DNA from 3 places in the Shewanella sp. GD03713 genome. Region 2 is predicted to be linked to each of the others. Evidence: predicted binding sites of a transcription regulator. Region 2 holds the regulator's gene; each other region holds the start of a gene.
What was found. Region 2 encodes sigma-54, which starts transcription at its own class of promoters, with help from an activator protein. Its sites were predicted from a motif close to GTTGGCACGNNNNTNGNNT; they were not measured.

Region 1 (3,281 bases), 690 kb from region 2:
ACGCTAATTCAATTTTCTCTAACTCTAAAACCGCCGTCGGTGGTGGTGTGGCAACGAGTCAAGTGGCACAGCAATTCCACCAAGGTAGTTTGCAGCTGACTAATAACTCCTTAGATTTAGCGATCAAAGGGGGCGGCTTTTTTGTGACGGCTTCTGAGATTGGCACCCTAGATCATCAGTTTACCCGTGCAGGTGCATTCAAAGTCGATAAAAATAATTATATGGTTGATTCTGCAGGTAATTACCTGCAAACCTTCCCAGTTGATAAAGATGGTAATTCGACATCGGTCAGTTTAACGACGGCTAAACCTGTGCAAATTCCTGATACTGCTGGCAGTCCAGTTCAGACTGAAAACGTGACTCTGCAGATGAACTTAAATGCGAAAGAAGGTTCACTCGATCCTGCTGCCTTTGACCCGCTGGACTCTAAAACCTACAACAGTGTGACCTCCATGACGATTTACGACTCACTCGGTGAGCCGCATATCATGACCACCTATTTTGTGAAGCCAAACAACGGCTCTTACAACGGTGAAAACAACTGGGTTGCCTACTACGCAATTGATGGTAAGCAAGTGGATGTGTCTGGTCCTGCGGGGACTTATCAGACGGATACCAATGGCGATGGTACGGCTGATGGTACAGAGACAGCCCAAACCACAGGCGGTTGGAAAGGTTCGGTGTTGAAGTTTAACTCTGTCGGTGTGTATACCGGAAGCGATCCTGCGGTCGTGACGACTGAAGCATTAGGCGTGGGTGGTGCTGGCGTGTTAGGCCCTGGTGCTGATGGCACTCAAGCCGTGACTATTAAATTTAATGCACCAACCCAATATTCAGCTCCTTTTGCCGCCACTGAATTGTCACAGGACGGTACCACAGTAGGGCGTTTAACCAATGTCGAAATTGGTGAAGATGGTTTGATCACTGCCAGTTACTCCAATGGTTCAACAGTGCCATTAGCCCGCGTTGCTTTAGTTCGCTTTGCAAACGAGCAAGGTTTGACACAAGTGGGTAATACCTCGTGGAAAGCCAGTTTATCGTCAGGTCCTGCGCTGGCTGGTGAGCCTAACAGTGGTACGTTTGGTAGTCTCAGTTCTTCAGCGTTAGAGCAATCTAACATTGACTTGACGACTGAGCTGGTGGATTTGATTTCGGCACAACGTAACTTCCAAGCCAACTCACGTACGCTGGAAGTGAATAACACCCTGCAACAAACTGTACTGCAAATTCGTTAAGCTGATTTCTCCCTTTTCTAAGTGTTGCCGCTGGCGGCAACACTTAGCCTCTTTTGGCCTTGTAGCCATTTCCTCATAATCTTCTCCCAATTTATCAGCAAATTAGCCATTAATTTTATTGGCATGATGCTTGCTTTGCTATTATCAGGTTGAAAATTTGACGGAGCAGTCTGTGGACAAATTCCTCTACATATCCATGAGCGGAGCTAAGCAAAACATGAATGAGTTGGCATTGCGTGCCAACAACTTAGCTAACGCCAATACCGATGGATTTAAGTCGGATATGGCGCAAGCCAGATCGATGCAAGCCTTTGGTGAAGGATTGCCATCGAGGGTTTTTGCCATGGTCGAAACCCCCTCCGCCAATTTTCGTGCCGGCCCCATCAAAACCACAGGGCGGGATCTTGACGTTGCCATTAAAGGTGATGGTTGGTTCGCAGTGCAGGCAAAGGATGGCAGTGAGGCCTATACCCGTTCAGGAAGCTTAAGTTTCGACTCAACAGGGTTATTGCATAACGACCGCGGTAATCCAGTGATGGGCGATGCGGGGCCGATTGTATTACCGTTGCCGATTGAAAAAGTCACCATTTCACAGGATGGCATTATCTCGGTACGTCCTCAGGGCGCGACAACGGAAGTGATCGAAGAGGTGGGGCGATTAAAGCTGGTCAACCCCGGCAATGCACAAATGATGCGTGGGGAGGATGGGCTGTTCCGTTTGGTATCGGGTAATCCGGCACCAACCGACCCAAACGTGTTTGTTGAGAGTGGTGCTGTAGAGGGCAGTAACGTCAATCCAGTGGATGAGATGGTGTCCTTAATCGACCTACAGCGACAATTTGAATTGCAAGTGAAGATGATGAAAACCGCGGAAGAAAACGACCGCGCGGCTTCTTCATTAATGCGGATTAGTTAGGAGATAAATTATGCATCCAGCCTTATGGATTAGTAAAACTGGCTTAGACGCACAGCAAACCGATATTGCGGTGATTTCAAACAACGTCGCGAACGCCAGCACCGTCGGCTACAAAAAAAGCCGCGCCGTCTTTGAAGACTTACTTTATCAAACCGTTAACCAAGCGGGGGGCATTAGCGCCTCGAACACTAAGTTGCCAAATGGTTTAAATATCGGTGCGGGTACCAAAGTGGTGGCCACCCAAAAGATGTTTACCCAAGGCAATATGTTGACCACGGATAACTCACTCGATCTGATGATCGAAGGCCCTGGCTTTTTTGAAGTGCAGTTACCCGACGGCACCACGGCTTATACCCGTAATGGTCAATTTACCTTAGATGATACAGGCCAAATTGTTACACCAGGTTCGGGTTATGTACTGCAACCTGCGATCACCATTCCTGAAGATGCGACCAGTATTACCGTATCTGCTGAAGGCGAGGTTTCTGTTAAGACGCCGGGCGCCGCAGAAAACCAAGTGGTGGGGCAGCTCAGCATGTCCGACTTTATTAACCCATCGGGTTTAGATCCTATGGGACAAAACCTGTACACCGAAACCGGTGCCAGTGGCACGCCTATCCAAGGTACTGCATCACTCGATGGTATGGGGGCGATTCGTCAAGGCGCGTTAGAAACCTCTAACGTAAACGTGACCGAAGAGTTGGTGAATCTTATTGAAAGTCAGCGGATCTACGAGATGAACTCCAAAGTGATTTCGGCGGTTGATCAGATGCTGGCTTATGTGAATCAGAATCTATAGAGGCACATTATCATGGCTAGATATTTTATATTGGCCGCTGCGCTCTTGCTTACGGCATGTAGCTCTACCCCCAAGAAGCCGATTGCAGATGATCCTTTCTATGCGCCGGTATATCCCGAAGCGCCGCCAACCAAAATTGCCGCGACAGGGTCAATTTACCAAGACAGCCAAGCGGCCAGTCTCTATTCGGATATTCGCGCCCATAAAGTGGGTGACATCATCACTATCGTGTTGAAGGAAGCGACTCAAGCGAAAAAGAGCGCGGGTAATCAGATCAAAAAAGGCTCTGACATGTCGCTCGACCCCATTTATGCCGGTGGCAGCAATGTGT
Region 2 (3,281 bases):
TTCGCGCGCCACTAGGCTTTCGAAGATCTCTTGAGATGAGAGGGTGGGGTACTGGGCAGCGGCTAAGTCGCTGATAAGTTCCAGTACCTTTTTCTTACTGCCCGGAGTGGCGCAGGTCGTGCATTCCGGCCGCAGTATGGTACGAAGTTCCATTGCTAGTGTTTTGTTAACTTCTCTTTGTGTTTAATAACCTGACGATCAAGCTTGTCGATCAGGACGTCTATGGCAGCATACATATCTGCATGCTCTGAAGTCGCGAAGACTTCACCACCGGTGAGGTTGATTCTCGCTTCGGCAATTTGTTGCATTTTCTCAACATTGAGCACAACGTGCACATTATTGATCTGTTCGAAATGACGTTCAAGTTTTGAAAACTTTTCCTCAACATAAGCCCGTAACGATTCAGTAATCTCGATATGGTGTCCACTCAGGTTTATTTGCATATAAACGTCCTCCGATTTCCACTTTAGGCTATAAACTTTTACGCTGATTGGAAGGGGGAATAAGCATCGCTTCTCTGTACTTCGCAATGGTTCTGCGCGCAACGTTAATTCCCTGTTCTGCCAGAAGCTGTGCCATCTTGCTGTCGCTTAATGGTTTTTTCTGGTTTTCCGCTGCAACCAGTTTCTTAATGAAGGCTCTGATTGCCGTGGATGAGCACTCACCGCCATCATCAGTCCCGACGTGGCTTGAGAAGAAATATTTTAGTTCAAAAAGTCCCTTTGGGGTATGCATGTATTTTTGCGTCGTCACCCGTGAAATGGTGGACTCATGCATCTCTACCGCCTCAGCGATATCGTTCAGGACCATAGGTTTCATGGCTTCTTCACCGTATTCGAAGAAACCCTGTTGATATTGCACTATGCAGTTTGCCACCTTGAGCAGTGTTTCGTTACGGCTTTCAAGACTTTTGATAAACCACTTGGCCTCTTGCAGATGCCCGCGGATAAATTGGCTATCGGCTTGGCTTTTGGTGCTGCGCGCCATGGCTGCATATTGCTGATTAACATTGATTTTTGGCATGCAATCTGGATTTAACTCGACCACCCAGCGACCGTTTTTCTTCGATACCGACACATCGGGGATGACATATTCTTCATCAACAGGGGTGATGAGCAAACCGGGGCGAGGGTTTAAGGTTTGGATCAGCGCTATGCTGTCCCTTAACTCGTCCTCTTTAAGTTTGGTCTTACGCATCAACAACCTAAAGTCGCGGGCGGCGATCAGATCTAAATGATCTTTGATCAACATGCGGGCGTTTTCGAGGTGTGGGGTATCCGGCGAAAAATGGGAGAGTTGGATAAGCAGACATTCGCTTAAATCCCTTGCGGCGACACCAACGGGATCGAAGTGTTGAATACGCTTGAGTACGGCTTCGACCTCATCCAGTTCTATCTCAGGATTGCCCATGGCCTCGAGGATATCTTCAGTACTTTGAGTGAGATAACCTTGATCGTCGATGGCATCAATAATCGCGGTGGCGATGGCTAAATCGGTTTCAGAGAAGGGCGTGAGGTTTTTTTGCCATTCTAAATGTTCGTACAGGCCTTCACTGGTTTCCCCTTGGAAGGGCATGTCATCTTCACGGCTGGCGCCAGAACCTGAGTTTGGCGAGGCGGTAAAGACTTCATCCCAAGTGGTGTCCATGGGCAGTTCTTCGGGCAGGGATTCTTTGGTCAACGACTCGGCAATGTCCACAGTGGAATTGTCTTGTTCCTGTGGCTGGGCCGTCGTTTCGCTAAAGTCGGTATCGGCGATATCTTGCTTACGTTCGGTAGGCGCGTCGAATTGCTCCTCTTCCAGCTCGAGAAGAGGATTAGAGTCTAAGGCTTGCTGGATCTCTTGCTGCAGTTCCAATGACGACAATTGCAACAGACGAATGGCCTGTTGAAGTTGTGGCGTCATGGTTAACTGTTGACCCAGTTTGAGCTGGAGTGACGCTTTCATGTTACCGCTGATCCCTACGTTATTATTTTGAATTTAGGCCGCTTGTTATCATATTGATGGCGCTTATAAGCCAAAATTCAAGGCTAATTGGCTCTGTTTAAGTAACTATAGCCTGAATTGTTCACCTAAGTACACAGCCCTAACTTGCTGATTGTCTAAGATCTCTGCGGGAGTTCCTTCGGCAATCAGGTTTCCGTGACTAACAATGTAGGCATGTTCACAGACGTCTAAGGTTTCGCGCACATTGTGGTCTGTGATCAGTACCCCAAGGCCTCGGCTCTTGAGTTGTTCGATGATTTTCTTGATATCGATAACCGAAATCGGGTCGACACCGGCGAAGGGTTCATCGAGCAGAATAAACTTAGGATTGGCCGCTAAGGCGCGGGCAATTTCGACGCGGCGACGTTCACCGCCCGATAACGACATGCCTTGGCTATCTCGGATATGGGTGATATGGAACTCTTCGAGCAGATGCTCCAGCTCTTCTTCGCGTTGATCGCGATTGAGCTCCTTACGGGTTTGCAGTACCGCCATGATATTGTCATGCACGGTCAGCTTGCGAAAGATACTGGCTTCCTGTGGCAGGTAACCAATGCCTTTACGGGCGCGCAGGTGCATAGGATCGGCGGTTAAATCATCATCGTCGATAAAGATATGGCCTTTATCGCTTTTGACTAAGCCCACGACCATATAAAAGGTGGTGGTTTTACCCGCGCCGTTTGGGCCGAGTAGGCCGACAACTTGACCCGTTTTCACCGTCAGGCTGACATCTTTCACAACCTGACGACTCTTATAACTCTTAGCGAGATTTTGTGCTTTTAAGGTGATTTGGGTCATTTAGAGTCCTGTTTTTTCACAGGTTTGTCCGCGGGCTGGTTCTTGATCTCTTCCTGATAGTTGTCAGGTTGAATAATGGTAATCACGCGATCATCACCGCTACCCGTGCTCTCAGCGATCAGTTTTTGCTGAATAATATCGTAACGGATGAGGTTACCCGTCACTTGGCTACCCGCTTGGTCTAGGCTGGCTGAGCCTGTCAAGGTCAGGGTGCGGGTCGCCATTTCGTAGCGAATTTCTTTCGCGCTCGCTGAAGCTGGGCGTCCATCGTCGAGGATCTGGCTATAAGTCGCAGGATTACCGGTTGCCACTAAAATCTTGCTGTTTTCCCCTTCGGCAGAAAATGCACGTAGTTGATCCGCATGGATTTTAATCGAGCCTTGGGTGACTTCAACCGGACCGAAGAAAATGATCTGGTTGTTTTTAATGTCTGCAGTTTGGCTAACGGCTTTAATTTTCACTTCTTGCTGTAAGTCACCAACCTTGGCGAAGGCGCT
Region 3 (3,281 bases), 690 kb from region 2:
AGTCGAAATTCTCGATGTTGAAAAGATTCTTGATGAAATCTCCCCAGTAAAAACCGCGATTAGTGAAGAAGTCAATGAGCAGCTCACTATCGATAGAAGTCAGCATTATCACATCATGGTGATTGATGATTCGGCTGTGGCTCGTAAACAGATTATTCGCGCGTTGGAATCATTAAACTTACAGATTGATACGGCAAAAGATGGCCGCGAGGCATTGGACAAGTTAAAGGCGATTGCTGGTGAAATGAACAATGTCGCCGAAGAGATCCCATTAATTATTTCTGATATCGAAATGCCTGAAATGGATGGTTATACCTTAACGGCAGAAATCCGCGACGATCCAAAACTTAAGCATATTAAGGTCGTTTTACATACCTCACTCAGCGGCGTGTTCAACCAGGCCATGGTGCAAAAAGTAGGCGCCAACGACTTTATCGCGAAATTCAATCCTGATGAATTAGCGGCAGCAGTGAACAAGCATTTAAGTTTGTAGTGAAAGTGTGGGTTAGTGCCTAGTAGCGCTTTACGCTATAATCTAGCCCTTATTACATGATTGTTGGCACTTATTTGGGTGCTTGCTATAGGATCTAGGACGTGAATGTGCCTGACAAATCACTCGCTGAAGCCGAATATAATCAATTTAGGTTGTTCCTAGAACAACACAGCGGCATCGTACTGGGGGAAAATAAACAATACCTAGTACGTAGCCGTCTTGCTCCCTTGATGGGCAAATATAATCTGCCTTCGTTATCCGATGTGGTAAAACATTCGATGAAGCCCACGGAGCGAGCCTTACGGGCAGAAGTGATCGACGCCATGACTACCAATGAAACCTTATGGTTTCGTGACCGTTATCCGTTTGAGTTGCTCAATAATGTGTTGTTACCTGAATACAGTAAGTTGGGGCGTCCATTAAAAATATGGTCCGCTGCCTGCTCGTCTGGCCAAGAGCCTTATTCGTTGGCAATGACTATCTTAGAATATCAACAGAAGAAGCCGGGAGCTTTGCCGGGCGGCGCCTCGATTCAAGCAACCGATCTTTCACCTTCGATGTTGGAACGTTGCAAAAATGCCGAATACGATAGTTTGGCGCTAGCGCGTGGTTTATCCGAGGAACGTAAGCGCCAGTTTTTTGATGCTTTGCCCTCTGGCAACATGCGAGTTAAGGATAACGTTAAGCGTTTAGTCAATTTTCGCGCCCATAACTTACTTGAGAGTTACACCTTACTCGGCAAGTTCGACATTATCTTCTGTCGAAATGTGCTGATCTATTTTGCCCCAGAGGCAAAAGCAAAAATTTTGCGGCAATTCGCTGCCGCTTTAAATCCGAAGGGCATACTCTTTCTCGGCGCGTCAGAGTCGATTGCGGGTCTGACGGATGAATTTGATATGGTTCGTTGCAACCCGGGTATCTATTACCAGAAAAAGACTTAATATTATGATATTAAATAAAAATTACCGACATGAGTCGGTAATTTTTTACCCCGTCAAACCCCTTTTCTACACATTTCTGATAGTTTCTGTTTTTTGGCACATGAATTGCTTTGTTCCCGTGAGAGTCACGATGGAGGCAATTTTATGGCGATTAATTTTGATAAGGCACTAGGTGTGCACCAATTTACTTTGGGGATACGTGCCGAGCGTGCCGAAGTAATTTCAAGCAACATCGCAAACGCCGATACGCCACATTATAAAGCCCGTGACGTCGATTTTTCTGCGGCCTTAAATATTGCGAAAACCCAGCAACAGCAACGCAATAGCCTTGAGATGACAGGCGATGAGCAGCATTTTGGCCTCGCACAGTTAACGGGACAATACGTGAAGTTCCGTGTGCCAAATCAGCCAGATACTGGAGATGGCAATACAGTGGATATTCAACAGGAACAGTCGGCATTTATGCAAAATGCGCTCGAATATCAAATGTCTCTGGGATTTTTGGACAGTAAGTTTAGCGGCATGAAAAAAGCGCTGAGAGGGGATTAATCATGAGTTTATTTAGCATTTTTGATGTGGCAGGCTCCGGTATGTCAGCCCAGTCCGTCCGACTCAATACCACGGCGAGTAACATCGCTAACGCCGATTCTGTTTCTAGCAGTATTGATAAAACTTACCGCTCACGTCATCCCATTTTTGAAGCTGAAATGGCGAAAGCGCAGAGCCAACAGCAAGCTTCTCAAGGTGTTGCAGTAAAAGGCATTGTTGAGAGCGATAAACCCCTATTAAAAGAGTATTCGCCCGATCATCCGATGGCGGATGCGGATGGTTTTATTTATAAGCCGAATGTGAATGTCATGGAAGAAATGGCGGATATGATTTCTGCCTCTCGCTCATATCAGATGAATGTTCAAGTCGCAGAAGCCGCAAAATCTATGCTGCAACAAACACTTGGGATGGGTAAATAACATGCGCGATTTAGGAGGTAAGCTGTGAGCCTCATTAACCAACTTAGCCAGAATACGGCTCAGACGACTCAAGCTAAGAGCCAATCGAATACGGTGGCGACTAATACCACGAGCACAACGAGTACATCAACCGGCAATCCATTTTTAGATGGGATCCGCTTGCCTAGCCAATCGGTTGTGCCAGAAGCTAAGAGTCAACAGCTGACGCAGGAAGACTTTTTTTCATTACTCAGTCAGCAGTTGTCGATGCAGGATCCGTTTAAGCCCGTCGACAACGACCAGATGATTGCACAAATGGCATCTTTTTCTACCGTGGATGGTATTTCAAAGCTCAATGATGAGATTGTTAATTTAAACAGCGTGATGACATCGAGTCAGGCGCTGCAAGCATCGGGATTAGTTGGACGTAAGGTGTTGATCCCAACCGATACCGGCAATGTGTCAGTCGAAAGCCCCACCCTGAGTGGCGTGGTGAGTACGCCAGACAAAATTCCTGTGATTAACGTGCGTGTGCTAGATGATAAAGGCCAAGTGGTTAGCACCTTTAACATCGATGGCAGTGATGGCGGCAACATCCCTGTGACATGGGATGGTCTGAATGAAAATGGTGAGCCTGTTAGTGCCGGCAATTACACCATTAAGGCCAGCGGTCTTGTTGATGGAGAATCTCAAGAGCTTGCCGTTTCGACCTATGCCCATGTGACCAGTGTTTCATTGGGCACAGCAAGCACTGGGGCGATTCTGAATCTTCGCGGTGGTGCAGGTATTAAGCTCTCTGATGTGCTCGCGGTATCAGAAACCTAATTTGTCAGTATTGAGTTGGACCTGGGTCCTTAATTGAATTGAGTGAAATGTAGAGGTGAATTATGTCGTTTAACA

Region 1: flgF (flagellar basal-body rod protein FlgF) is a predicted target of sigma-54. The motif match lies at 1,353-1,371, and genes of this name have one in related genera.
Region 3: flgB (flagellar basal body rod protein FlgB) is a predicted target of sigma-54. The motif match lies at 1,527-1,545, and genes of this name have one in related genera.

The regions. Positions count from the first base shown of each region.
Region 1 is NZ_JAOCIW010000001.1:1,464,986-1,468,266, forward strand. Features, by position in the region: gene flgE (flagellar hook protein FlgE) at 1-1,235, shown strand, start outside; gene flgF (flagellar basal-body rod protein FlgF) at 1,408-2,151, shown strand; gene flgG (flagellar basal-body rod protein FlgG) at 2,162-2,950, shown strand; gene flgH (flagellar basal body L-ring protein FlgH) at 2,963-3,281, shown strand, end outside.
Region 2 is NZ_JAOCIW010000001.1:771,044-774,324, forward strand. Features, by position in the region: gene ptsN (PTS IIA-like nitrogen regulatory protein PtsN) at 1-153, opposite strand, end outside; gene hpf (ribosome hibernation promoting factor) at 156-443, opposite strand; gene N5E87_RS03450 (RNA polymerase factor sigma-54) at 472-1,947, opposite strand; gene lptB (LPS export ABC transporter ATP-binding protein) at 2,053-2,784, opposite strand; gene lptA (lipopolysaccharide transport periplasmic protein LptA) at 2,781-3,281, opposite strand, start outside.
Region 3 is NZ_JAOCIW010000001.1:1,461,591-1,464,871, forward strand. Features, by position in the region: gene N5E87_RS06525 (chemotaxis protein CheV) at 1-493, shown strand, start outside; gene N5E87_RS06530 (protein-glutamate O-methyltransferase CheR) at 595-1,434, shown strand; gene flgB (flagellar basal body rod protein FlgB) at 1,579-1,983, shown strand; gene flgC (flagellar basal body rod protein FlgC) at 1,986-2,402, shown strand; gene flgD (flagellar hook assembly protein FlgD) at 2,427-3,206, shown strand; gene flgE (flagellar hook protein FlgE) at 3,269-3,281, shown strand, end outside.